Regions from separate parts of the Saccharothrix mutabilis subsp. mutabilis genome, predicted to be linked through region 1. Evidence: riboswitches for the same ligand, from Rfam matches in the RefSeq annotation. Region 1 holds a riboswitch; each other region holds the start of a gene.
The links. Region 1 has a riboswitch for glycine ahead of gcvT (glycine cleavage system aminomethyltransferase GcvT). Riboswitches for the same ligand answer to the same signal wherever they lie in the genome.
Positions count from the first base shown of each region.

Region 2: linked by a shared signal. The riboswitch ahead of gcvH (glycine cleavage system protein GcvH) and the one ahead of gcvT (glycine cleavage system aminomethyltransferase GcvT) in region 1 are both predicted to bind glycine.
Region 3: linked by a shared signal. The riboswitch ahead of gcvP (aminomethyl-transferring glycine dehydrogenase) and the one ahead of gcvT (glycine cleavage system aminomethyltransferase GcvT) in region 1 are both predicted to bind glycine.

Region 1 is NZ_BAAABU010000005.1:162,372-166,576, forward strand. Features, by position in the region: gene glyA (serine hydroxymethyltransferase) at 97-1,362, opposite strand; gene gcvT (glycine cleavage system aminomethyltransferase GcvT) at 1,377-2,477, opposite strand; glycine riboswitch at 2,583-2,683, opposite strand; glycine riboswitch at 2,685-2,777, opposite strand; gene ABD126_RS14790 (hypothetical protein) at 2,808-3,047, opposite strand; gene ABD126_RS14795 (DUF3817 domain-containing protein) at 3,044-3,346, opposite strand; gene ABD126_RS14800 (hypothetical protein) at 3,368-3,769, opposite strand; gene ABD126_RS14805 (helix-turn-helix transcriptional regulator) at 3,922-4,205, opposite strand, start outside.
Region 2 is NZ_BAAABU010000010.1:59,641-63,845, reverse strand. Features, by position in the region: gene ald (alanine dehydrogenase) at 1-1,069, opposite strand, end outside; glycine riboswitch at 1,270-1,361, shown strand; gene gcvH (glycine cleavage system protein GcvH) at 1,509-1,889, shown strand; gene ABD126_RS22140 (L-serine ammonia-lyase) at 1,896-3,260, shown strand; gene ABD126_RS22135 (hypothetical protein) at 3,863-4,153, opposite strand; gene ABD126_RS22130 (hypothetical protein) at 4,191-4,205, opposite strand, start outside.
Region 3 is NZ_BAAABU010000007.1:9,298-13,502, reverse strand. Features, by position in the region: gene gcvP (aminomethyl-transferring glycine dehydrogenase) at 1-1,780, opposite strand, end outside; glycine riboswitch at 1,934-2,024, opposite strand; gene ABD126_RS17805 (MerR family transcriptional regulator) at 2,198-2,764, opposite strand; gene ABD126_RS17800 (bifunctional nuclease family protein) at 3,315-3,788, opposite strand; gene ftsR (transcriptional regulator FtsR) at 3,931-4,205, opposite strand, start outside.

The DNA.
Region 1 (4,205 bases):
CTCTGGAGCTTGAGTCCACCCCCGAAGAACATGACCCCCGGCCTGGGGTTGGGCCGGGGGTCATGTGCCGCCCCGCTCAGCGGGCCGGCGGAACCCTCACAGGTTCGGGTAGAGCGGGTGCTTCGCGGCCAGCACCTCGACGCGCGAGCGCAGCTCGGACAGGTCCGCGGCCGGCTGGAGGGCGGTCGCGATGATGTCGGCCACCTCCGCGAAGTCCGCCGCGCCGAAGCCGCGGGTGGCCAGGGCGGGCGTGCCGATGCGCAGGCCCGAGGTCACCATCGGCGGGCGCGGGTCGTTGGGGACCGCGTTGCGGTTGACCGTGATGCCGACCTCGTGCAGGCGGTCCTCGGCCTGCTTGCCGTCCAGCTCCGAGGCCACCAGGTCCACCAGCACCAGGTGCACGTCCGTGCCGCCGGTCAGCACCTTCACGCCGGCCGCCGCCGCGTCGGGCTGCGACAGCCGCTCGGCGAGGATCTTCGCGCCCTCGACCGTGCGGCGCTGGCGGTCGGCGAACTCCGGCGACGCGGCGTGCTTGAACGCCACCGCCTTGCCGGCGATCACGTGCTCCAGCGGACCGCCCTGCTGGCCGGGGAACACCGCCGAGTTGATCTTCTTCGCGAGGTCCGCCTCGTTGGTCAGGATCACGCCGCCGCGCGGACCGCCGAGGGTCTTGTGCGTGGTCGTGGTGACGACGTGGGCGTGCGGCACCGGGCTCGGGTGCAGGCCCGCCGCCACGAGACCCGCGAAGTGGGCCATGTCCACCATCAGGTACGCGCCCACCGAGTCGGCGATCCGGCGGAACTCCGCGAAGTCCAGCTGGCGGGGGTAGGCCGACCAGCCGGCCACGATCAGCTTCGGCTTGTGCTCCTGCGCCAGCGCCTCGACCTCGGCCATGTCCACCCGACCGTCCACATCGGACACGTGGTAGGGCACGACGTTGTAGAGCTTGCCGGAGAAGTTGATCCGCATGCCGTGGGTCAGGTGGCCGCCGTGCGCCAGGTCCAGGCCCAGGATCGTGTCACCGGGCTGGAGCAGGGCGAACATGGCGCACGCGTTGGCCTGCGCGCCCGAGTGGGGCTGCACGTTGGCGAACCCCGCGCCGAACAGCTCCTTGACCCGCGCGATGGCCAGCCGCTCGACCACGTCGACGTTCTCGCACCCGCCGTAGTAGCGGCGACCCGGGTAGCCCTCGGCGTACTTGTTGGTCAGCACCGAGCCCTGCGCCTGGAGCACCGACACCGGCGTGAAGTTCTCCGACGCGATCATCTCCAGCGTGCCCTGCTGCCGGCGCAGCTCGGCCGCGACCGCCTCGGCGACCTCGGGGTCGAACTCCGCGAGGGAGGTGTTGAAGTGCTCGGACATGGTGGGGTTTCTCCCTACGAGTTGCGCTTGTAGAACGGCAGCGAGACGACCTCCACGGGCTCCTGCCGGCCCCGGACGTCGACGGACAGCTTGGTGCCGGGCTCGGCGTGCGCGGGCGGCACGTAGGCCATCGCCACGGAGTAGCCCAGCGTCGGCGACAGCGCGCCGCTGGTGACCTCGCCGATCGCGTTGCCCTCGGCGTCCAGCACGGCGTAGCCGTGGCGGGGGGCGCGGCGGGACTCGGTCTTCAGGCCGACCAGCTTGGCCTCGACGCCCGCCTCGGCCACCTTCGCCAGCGGCTCGCGGCCCACGAAGTCGCCCGGCTTGTCCAGCTTGACCACGCGGCCCAGGTTGGCGTGGTAGGGCGTGCGGGACGTGCTCAGCTCGTTGCCGTACAGCGGCATCCCGGCTTCCAGGCGCAGGGTGTCGCGGCAGCCCAGGCCGGCGGGCTTGAGGTCGTGCGGCCGGCCGGCGTCGAGCAGCGCCTGCCACACGTGCGGGGCGTCGGCGGGGTCGAGGAACAGCTCGAAGCCGTCCTCACCGGTGTAGCCGGTGCGGGCCAGCAGCGCGGGCTTGCCGGCCACCTCGGTCGGGTAGGAGGCGTAGTACTTGACCGTGGCCAGGTCGGTGGCGGTCAGGCCTTCGAGGATGGCGACCGCCTTCGGCCCCTGCACGGCCAGCAGCGCGTAGTCCGTGGACTTGTCCTCGACGGTCGTGTCGAAGCCCTCCGCGCGCTCCTTCAAGGCGGCGAACACGACGGCGGCGTTGGAGGCGTTCGCGACGACCAAGTACTCCTGGTCACCGGTGCGGTACACGATCAGGTCATCGAGCACGCCGCCGTCGGCCTGGCAGATCATGGTGTAGCGGGCGCGGCCGACGCCGATCGCGGACGCGTGGCCGACCAGCGCGTGGTCGAGCGCGGCGCCGGCCTGCGGGCCGGTCAGGACGATCTCGCCCATGTGCGTCAGGTCGAACAGGCCCGCCGACGTGCGCACGGCGTGGTGCTCGGCCAGCTCGCTGTCGTAGCGCAGCGGCATCCGCCAGCCCGCGAAGTCGGTGAACTGGGCGCCCAGCGCCTCGTGCTCGGCGTGCAGCGGCGTCCGGCGGGTTTCCACGGGGTCCTCCCTGATGGCGGGCACGGCAGGGGCGCCGACCGGGTGGGTCGGCCTGCCGCTACGAAGGATGACACGGTCCATCGAGACTCCTCGTCCGAGTGAGCCTCCCCCTCTGTCATGAGCCTGAGAGCTTCGCCGGGACCCCGCACGTCGGCGGGGGCGGCTTGCACCGTGGGCGAGGCGCTGGCGCCTGCTTTCCAGAGTTGCCTTCGTCGGGCGGTAGCTGTGCCTGAGAGATTCCGGGGAGGAGTTGCTCCTTCGGCGCCCCGTAGTGGGTGGGGACTCTCCCGCGCGACATCGACGGCCGTGTTCAGTTGGTACCGCCAGACGCTAGTTGTGCCTGGTCGGCCCGGTCAACACGAGCCCGGTCACCACGGGCGCGGCCGACGCGGGCGGGACCGACGCGGAAGCGGCCCGACCGGAGGCGCCGGCGGCCGACGCGGAGGTGCCGACGGCCCGACCGGACGTGGTGGCGGCTGACGCGGAGGTGCCGACGGCCGACGGGAAGGTGCCGACGGCCCGACCGGGCATGGCGGCCAGGCCGAAGGTGGCGGCGGCCGGCGTGGTCACAGGGCGCGCTCGGCCTTCACGCTTTCGACGACCTTGCGCTCGGCGTAGAACGACACGAACGGGATCGTGCCGGCGAGCAGCACCAGCGCGGTGCCCTTGAGCGACCAGCGGGCCTTGAGGGCCAGGTCGACCGTGATCACCAGGTAGATCGCGTAGAGGAAGCCGTGGACCGGGCCGACGACCTTCATCATGCCGTCCTGGTCGCCGAGGTACTTCACGCCCATCGCGGCCACGAGCAGCAGCAGGCCCACACCGACCACGTAAGCCATGAACCGGAACCGGCCCAACGCACCGCTCATCGCCCTACCGACCGCCTTCGCTCACCGCTGGTCCCGCGCGTGGAGTTCGCGGAGGTAGCGGTTGTAGGCCGCCAGCTCGTCGTCCTCGTCGTCGTGCGCGGGTGTCCTGACGGGCTCCACGGTAACGACCGGCTCCGACGGCGCGGCCACCGGCTCCCCCGCCACCTGCGACGACGTGTCCGCGCCCACAGCGGCGTCCTCCGCGCGGCGCTGGGCGGCGAGCTTGCGCATCCGCCACACCATGAACGCGGGGAACAGGCCGAACAGGGGCCACTGGAAGACGTAACCGAGGTTCTGGAAGGTGCCCCCGGCCTGGGAGAACCGCTCCCACTGCCAGTAGGCGAGACCGCAGCAGACCACCAGCGAGAGCACGCACGCGACCGCGATCGCCACACGTCGAGGGGTGATGAGGCCGCTGCGCACGGCTCAAGGGTACTTCGGGTCGGCGACCCCCGACCGGGATGGGCTCCCCGCACAGGAGCCCGCCCTCCCGATCACGCTAGTCCCGACCACGCCGCGCCCTCACCGCGCGACGCCCTTGCGCTGCGCCACGCTCGCGCGTGGCGCGCCCGACATCACGCAACGCCGTCCCGGCGCTGCCGCTGCAACCTGGCGACGCACCACGCCGCCGCGCTGCCCCGACGCAGGTGCTGGAGCACCGTCATCGGCCCGAGCCGACGTCCCAGGTCGGCGGGCGTGAGCCCGGCGGCCCGGTAGTCGAGGGCGCGCTGGTCCAACGGGCTGATGCCCGCGTCCCACCACGCCTCCGCCTCGGACAGGTCGCCCACGAGCTGCCAGTAGCTCGCTGCCGCGGCCAGCAGGACCTCGGGCACCTCTGGCGCCCGCTTCCGCATCGCCG
Region 2 (4,205 bases), on a different contig from region 1:
GCGCGACCGGCTCGTTGGTGAGCAGGCCGTCGTGCACGTTCAGGCCCAGGGCCAGGGACTTGTCCGCGCGCAGCGCCGCCTGCCAGCCCTTGTCGGCCAGGGCCACCGCGTAGGGCAGGGTCACGTTGGTCAGCGCGTAGGTCGAGGTCCGCGGCACCGCGCCCGGCATGTTCGCCACGCAGTAGAAGACCGACTCGTGCACCTGGTAGGTCGGGTCGGCGTGGGTGGTCGGGCGGGAGTCGGCGAAGCAGCCGCCCTGGTCGATCGCGATGTCCACCAGCACCGAGCCGGGCTTCATCTGCGCCACCAGCTCGTTGGACACCAGCTTCGGGGCCTTCGCGCCCGGCACCAGCACCGCGCCGATGACCAGGTCGGCCTCGCGCACGGCCTGCTCGACCGAGTAGCGGTTGGACGTGACGGTGCGCAGCTGCCCGCGGTAGAGGGCGTCGATGTGGCGCAGCCGGTCCACGTTGGTGTCGAGGATCTCCACGTCCGCGCCCATGCCCACCGCGATGGTCGCCGCGTTCAGGCCCGCCACGCCGCCGCCGATGACGACCACGCGCGCCGGGTGCACGCCGGGCACGCCACCGGGCAGCACGCCCCGGCCGCCGGACGGCTTCATCAGCGAGAACGCGCCCACCTGCGGCGCCAGCCGGCCCGCCACCTCGGACATCGGGGCCAGCAGCGGCAGCGCGCCGTTCGCCGTCTGCACGGTCTCGTAGGCGATCGCGGTCGTGCCGGACGCGATCAGCGCCTCGGTCAACGGCCGGTCCGCCGCCAGGTGCAGGTAGGTGAACAGCGTCTGGCCCTTGCGCAGCAGCGGGTACTCCCGCGCGATCGGCTCCTTGACCTTGAGCACCAGGTCGCCCTCGGCCCACACGTCCTCGGCGGTGGCCAGGACCTTCGCACCGGCGGCGAGGTACTCCTCGTCGGTGATGGCGGACCCGAGCCCCGCGCCCGCCTCGACGAACACGTCGTGGCCGCGCAGGGTCAGCTCGTGGGCGCCGGCGGGGGTCAGCGCGACGCGGTACTCGTGGTTCTTGATCTCGCGGGGTACTGAGATCCGCACGGTGGGGCTCCTTCAGCCGTTGTTACGCCAAAGGTCCGGTACTCCGAATCCACTGTCATCGTGCGAGCGGCACTAACCGGCAGGGGTCGGTTTGTGTTGAGTGAACAAGACTGGACGCGCGTTGACACCCGTCACGCCGACGACCTAGCGTGCTCGCGACCGCCCAACTGAACATCGGCCGCGGCGCCCTCCCGGGCGCCGGAACCCGAGCGGGAGAGTCCCCGGCACGTCCGGGGCGCCGAAGGAGCAAGTACCCCGCACACTCTCAGGCAACGAGAACCGCTCGGGCGAGGCGACTCTGGAAAGCGTGCTCACGCGCGCACCCACGGTGCAAGCTGTGCCTGATCGACGGTTCCACCGTCGCGACGCCGCACAGCGAAGCTCTCAGGTCCCAGGACAGAGTGGGGATCCGACCGACCGTGGCTTCAGGAGCGCTGACATGACTTTTCCGGAGAACCTGCTCTACACCGCCGAGCACGAGTGGGTCGACTGGGCGCCGGGTACCCAGGACCCCGTGGCGGTCGGCATCACCTCCTACGCGGCGGAGTCCCTGGGCGACATCGTGTTCGTCCAGCTGCCGAACGTCGGCGAGCGCGTGAAGTCCGGCGACGTGTGCGGCGAGCTGGAGTCGACCAAGTCCGTGAGCGACCTGTACGCGCCGGTCAGCGGCGAGGTCGTGGAGGTCAACCAGGCCGCCGCCGACGACCCGTCGCTGATCAACAACGACCCGTACGGCGCGGGCTGGCTGTTCAAGGTGCGCGTCGAGGACGCGACGGGCCTGCTCACCGCCGGCAAGTACGCGGAACTGACCGGGGACTGACCCGCCGTGGCGATCAGCGTCTTCGACCTGTTTTCCGTCGGCATCGGGCCGTCCAGCTCCCACACGGTAGGCCCGATGCGCGCCGCGACGATGTTCGTGGCGCGCCTGGGACACCGGCTGACGTCCGTGGACCGGGTGCACGTCCAGCTGTTCGGCTCGCTGGGCGCCACCGGGCACGGGCACGGCAGCCCCAAGGCCGTGCTGCTCGGACTGGAGGGCCACAAGCCCGAGGAGGTCGACCCGACGGCCGCCGAGGGGCGCGTGGCCGAGATCCGCGCCTCCCGCCGGCTGCTCCTGGGCGGGGTGCGCGACATCCCGTTCGTCGAGGACACCGACCTGGTGATGCACCGGCGCAAGTCGCTCCCGTTGCACCCCAACGGGATGAGCTTCACGGCGTACTCCGGGGACGAGGTCCTGGACGAGGCCGTGTACTACTCCGTCGGCGGCGGTTTCGTGGTGGACGAGCACGCCACCGGCACCGACCGCATCAAGGCCGACGAGACGGAACTGGCCCACCCGTTCAAGACCGGCGACGAACTGCTGGCGCGGACGCGGGAAACCGGCCTGTCCATCTCGGAGGTCATGCTGGCCAACGAGCTGTCGTGGCGCACGGAGGAGGAGGTCCGCTCGGGCCTGCTCCACATCTGGGGCGTCATGCAGGAGTGCGTCGAACGGGGCTGCACCGAGACCGGCGTGCTGCCGGGCGGCTTGAAGGTCCGGCGGCGCGCGGCCGAGATGCGCCAGCGCCTGGCAGCCGAGCACTACGCCACCGACCCGTTGCGGGTGATGGACTGGGTGACCTTGTTCGCCCTGGCGGTGAACGAGGAGAACGCGGCCGGCGGCCGGGTGGTCACCGCGCCGACCAACGGCGCGGCCGGCATCGTGCCGGCGGTGCTGCACTACTACACCCGGTTCGTGCCGGGTGCGTCCGACGACGGCGTGGTGCGGTTCCTGCTGACGGCCGGTGCGGTCGGCGTGCTGTTCAAGGAGAACGCGTCGATCAGCGGCGCCGAGGTCGGCTGCCAGGGCGAGGTCGGCTCGGCGTGCTCCATGGCGGCGGGCGGACTGGCCGAGGTGCTCGGCGGGACCCCGGAGCAGGTGGAGAACGCGGCCGAGATCGCGATGGAGCACAACCTGGGCCTGACGTGCGACCCGATCGGCGGCCTGGTGCAGATCCCGTGCATCGAACGCAACGCGCTGGCGTCGATCAAGGCCATCACGGCGGCCCGGATGGCCCTGCGCGGAGACGGCTCGCACTTCGTGTCGTTGGACAAGGTCATCAAGACGATGCGCGAGACCGGCAAGGACATGAAGGTCAAGTACAAGGAGACGGCGCGGGGCGGACTCGCGGTCAACGTCATCGAGTGCTAGCAGCGCTGCGCGTGCCTTGCCCTTCGGGCGCGCGCAGCGCGCTTGCTTCTGGGCTTTTCCGTCCTCCCCGTACGGCCTGCCCGAAGGGCTACCACAGATTTCCGCGGGTGCAGCCGAAATTTTTGTGAGGAACGAGCAAAAATTTTAGCGGCACCCGCGGAAATCTGTGGTTGGCTCCGCCAGGCCGTACGGGGAGGACGGAAAAGCCCCCGCTTTTGCTTTTCTCCCCGGGGGCCTGCCCGCCGGCGAGGCTCTTTTAATCTTTAGACTTCACGCTGACGCTCTCAAGCCGAACGCGCTTCGCGCTTTCTTTAGAGCGCTTCGCGCGCCAAAACGCGCGAAGCGCTCGAAAGATCAAAAGCGGCGCTCGCCGCGCGGCAGGCCCCCGGGGGGGGGGGGAAGGGCGTCGGTTCGTTCCCCGCACGGCCTGCCGGAGGCAACCACCCTTGGGGGTTCTTGGCAACCGGTGAAGCGTGGTTGCCAAGAACCCCCAAGCGCGGTTGGGCTGCGCCCAGGCCGTACGGGGAACGAACCGAGGCCCTTCCTTGGGCTAAATAGCCCTTCGAAAAGCGCGCCTGCGGCGTGTCGGGTGTCGCTTGGTGTCAGCGGGTGGTGGGGGTTCGGAAGACGCCTACTCCCTCTAGTAGGCCGCCGATTTCGTGGGCTGCCTCGAAGGGGGACAGGCGGGCGTAGCCGGCCAGGTCCCAGAATTCCGGGTTCTGCCCCGGGGCGCCCACCGAGCGTTCCGCCTCGGTTCGGGCGATGCCGAGGGCCATGCACACCGCCACCGCCGCCTCACGGGGGTCGGCGTAGAGGGCCAGTTCCGCGAAGACCCGGCCCGGCGCCGCGCCCAGGGCGAAGCGGCGCCGGGCTTCCGAGATCAGGGGCTCCATGGCCTCCACTGTGCCACGAGGCGGCCCCGCCAGCAGGTCACGAGCAGAGCAC
Region 3 (4,205 bases), on a different contig from region 1:
CCTGCGCGCGGTGGTAGGCGCGGATCGCGAGCAGGCCCGCGAACTCGCCCTGGCTGCCCGCGTTGGGCTGGATGGACACGGCGTCGTAGCCGGTCACCTCGGCCAGCCAGCGCTCCAGGTCGGCGACCAGCGACAGCAGGCCCTCGGCGTCCTCGACCGGCGCGAACGGGTGCAGGTTCGCGAACTCCGGCCAGGTCACCGGCTCCATCTCGGCGGTCGCGTTGAGCTTCATCGTGCACGAGCCCAGCGGGATCATGCTGCGGTCCAGCGCGACGTCCTTGTCCGACAGCTTGCGCAGGTAGCGCAGCATCGCGGTCTCGGAGCGGTGGGTGTGGAAGACCGGGTGGGTCAGGTAGTCGCTGGTGCGGCGCAGGTCGGCGGGGATCGCGTCGGCGGTGTCGAGGTCCAGGCCGTCGACGTCGGAGACGGTCACGCCGAACGCCTTCCACACCTTCTCCAGGTCACCCCGGGTGGTGGTCTCGTCGCACGCGATCGAGACGGTGTCGGCGTCCACCTGCCACAGGTTGACGCCCAGGTCGCGGGCGGTGGCGACGACCTCGGCGGCGCGGCCCTCGACGCGGGCGCGGACGGTGTCGAAGAACTCGCCGTGCACGACCTCGACGCCGTTCTCGCACAGGCCCGCGGCGAGCACGGTGGCCAGGCGGTGGGTGCGGGTCGCGATGGCGCGCAGGCCGTCGGGGCCGTGGTAGACCGCGTACATCGACGCCATCACGGCCAGCAGGACCTGCGCGGTGCAGATGTTGCTGGTGGCCTTCTCGCGGCGGATGTGCTGCTCGCGGGTCTGGAGCGCGAGGCGGTAGGCGAGGTTGCCGTCGGCGTCCACGGACACGCCGACCAGGCGGCCGGGCAGCTGGCGCTCCAGGCCCTGGCGGACGGCCATGTACCCGGCGTGCGGGCCGCCGAAGCCGATCGGGACGCCGAAGCGCTGGGTGGTGCCGACGACGACGTCCGCGCCGATCTCGCCCGGCGGGCGCAGCAGCGTCAGGGCCAGCAGGTCCGCGGCGAACACGGCCTGCGCGCCGGCCGCGTGGATCTCCTCCACCAGCGCGGCGTAGTCGCGCACGACGCCGGACGCGCCCGGGTAGGACAGCAGCACGCCGAAGAAGTCCCCGCCCAGGCCCAGCCCCTCCAGGCCCTGCGACAGGTCGGCGGTGACGATCTCGATGCCCAGCGGCTCGGCGCGGGTCTCGATGACGGCCAGCGTCTGCGGCAGCGTGTCGGCGTCCACGACGAACTTGGCGGACTTGCTGCGGCCGGCGCGGCGGACCAGGGTCATCGCCTCGGCGGCGGCGGTGGACTCGTCCAGCATGGACGCGTTGGCCAGCGGCAGGCCGGTCAGGTCGCCGACCATCGTCTGGAAGTTCAGCAGCGCTTCGAGGCGGCCCTGGGAGATCTCGGGCTGGTAGGGCGTGTAGGCCGTGTACCAGGCGGGGCTCTCCAGGACGTTGCGGCGGATCACCGGCGGGGTGTGGGTGCCGTAGTAGCCCATGCCGATCATCTGGGTGAGCGGCTTGTTGCGGGCGGCCAGGGCGCGCAGCTCGGCCAGCGCCTCGGTCTCGGTGGCGGGCGCGGGCAGGTCCAGCACCAGTTCGCGTTCCCGGATCGACTCGGGCACGGCGCGCTGGGCCAGCTCCTCCAGGGAGCCGACGCCGATGACGTCCAGGATGCGGGCCAGCTCGGCGGGCCGCGGGCCGACGTGCCGGTCGGCGAAGGGGGTGCCGTGCTCAAGGGCGGCGAGGGGGATGCGGTCCTGCGTCATGTAAGGCGCCTTTCGCGGGCTACGGACACACTTCTGCCGTTGCCCTCCCCCTCTGTCTTCTGCCCGCGGACGGGCGCCTGAGAGCTTCACCCGGCGTGGCCGGGCTTGCACCGTCGGCGGGGTCCACGTGCCCGACCCGCTTTCCAGAGGCGTCTCACCCGTGCGGTCCTTGCGCCTGAGAGGTTCCGGGGAGGATTTGCTCCTTCGGCGCCGAGACTGGCTCGGACTCTCCCGCACGGGATAAAGCGACTACGCGCGAATCGTACCCGGCAGGTGAACGTCTCCCGGCACGGACGCGACGCGGATCTCACAGGTTTGGCGCGGCGGAGCAGCGGGTACCAGGCGCTCGTGCCGCTCGCGCCGTGGAGTCCGAGGTCAGCCGATGGCCCGTGTCCGCTCGCGCCGTGGGCTCCGGGGTCAGCCGATGGCCCGCGTCCGCCTGCGCCGGGACAGCTCGTCGTTGGGCGTCTCGTCCACCGCGAGCCCGTCCGCGCGTTCCGCGGGGAACTCGTGGATCGTGCCGCTGATCTCCCGCATGGCGCCGCTGACCGCGATGCCGAACACGCCCTGGCCGCCCTGCAGCAGGTCCACGACCTCCTCGGGCGAGGTGCACTCGTAGACCGTGGTGCCGTCGCTGAACAGCGTGATGCGGGCGAGGTCCTGGACGCCGCGGCGGCGCAGGTGGTCGACCGCGACGCGGATGTTCTGCAGGCTCACACCGGTGTCGAGCAGCCGCTTCACGACCTTGAGGACCAGGATGTCCTTGAACGAGTAGAGCCGTTGGCTACCGGAGCCGTGGGCACTCCTTATCGTCGGGTTGACCAGGCCGGTGCGGGCCCAGTAGTCGAGCTGGCGGTAGGTGATGCCCGCGATCTGGCACGCGGCCGGGCCGCGGTACCCGACGAGTTCGTCCGGCAGCGAGGAGTCCGGGAACAGCTCACCCTGTTCGCCGGTTCCGGCCCGGATGGGCGCTTCCTCGACCACGCCTGCCTCCCCTCGGTCCGGCCAGGACTGGCCGGCGACCAACGTGAAGCCGCCCCGGTGCCCGAATCACACCGTGGCAATTCACCTGAGTTCGACGGTAAGACCGCCTAGGGGGCAGGTCAACGCGACGCGCTGAGCGTGTCGCGTCTCAACCTCAGGTTGAGGTTGAGAGAGACGGGCGTCGTAAGCCATTCGGGTGACGTTTAGTGATCGTTTAGCGGACCGGTGCTGACTTTGTGTAATCCGGAGGTGTGACACCGGGGGGTGGCACGCGGGGCTGATCCACAACGCACCGCACACACCCACGAGGGGCCGGCTTCCAGCTCGCGGCGCGACGCCGGCCTCTCGTGGGTGCTTGACAGACCCACCGCAGACTCCCCCGTGTCCCGCTCCACCGCCACCTGAGACCCACCGCCGACACGCCGCCCACCCAGCGCCGCCGTCCCAGCCGCCGCCGTGCCTGCCTCACCGCCCCGGAAACGATCAGGCCCGAAAACGATCAGGCCCGGGACGCGACCGCCGTCCCGGGCCCTACCGCGAGAACCGCTGCTCAGGTGTCCGCGCCGCGGAAGTCCTCCGGCGAGACCGAGTCCAGGAACTCCCGGAACTTCTCGACCTCGTCCTCCTGCTCGTCCGGGATGATCAGCCCCGCCTCGGCCAGCACCGACTCCTCCGCGTGGATCGGCACGCCGATGCGCAGGGCCAGGGCCACCGAGTCGCTCGGCCGCGCCGACACGCGCACGTCGCCGTCGAACACGAGTTCCGCGAAGTACGTGCCCTCCTGCAGGTCGGTGATCCGCACCTGCTCCAACTGCCTGCCCAGAGCGCCGATGACGTCCTTCAACAGGTCGTGCGTCAACGGCCGCGCGGGCCGGACACCCTGCTGCTCCAGCGCGATCGCGGTCGCCTCCACCGAGCCGATCCAGATCGGCAGGTAGCGCTCGCCCTCGGTTTCGCGCAGCAACAGGATCGGCTGGTTGGCGGGCAGTTCCACCCGCACGCCCACGACGCGCATCTCGCTCATCGGGTCTCGCCTCCCTCAGCGCGCTGAAATCCTGGCGTCCCCGCTACCACGAGGATCCCCCACGTACCCCTCCGACGCTACCCGCCAAGCGGGCCTTGTGCGCAACCGCTCCGAAAATGCGGATCACGATGCGGAAACGGCTCTACCTGGGCGGAACGCCGCCACCGGGCACGTCGCGCAGGCCGATTTTCACCAAGAGTGTGTGCAGCGTTACGGAGAGCGCCGCCAGCTCGCGCACGACTTCGTCGGCCCGGCCCCGCGACCTCGGGTCGCGCCGCCTCGCCAGGACGACCTGCTCCACCAGCGCCACCTCGCGGTCCGCCGCCGCGCGGAACGGGCGCAGGTGCCGCGGTTCCAGGCCGTACTGGGCCAGTTCGCGCACGGTCGTCGCCACCTGGAGCGCGTCCTGGTCGTAGA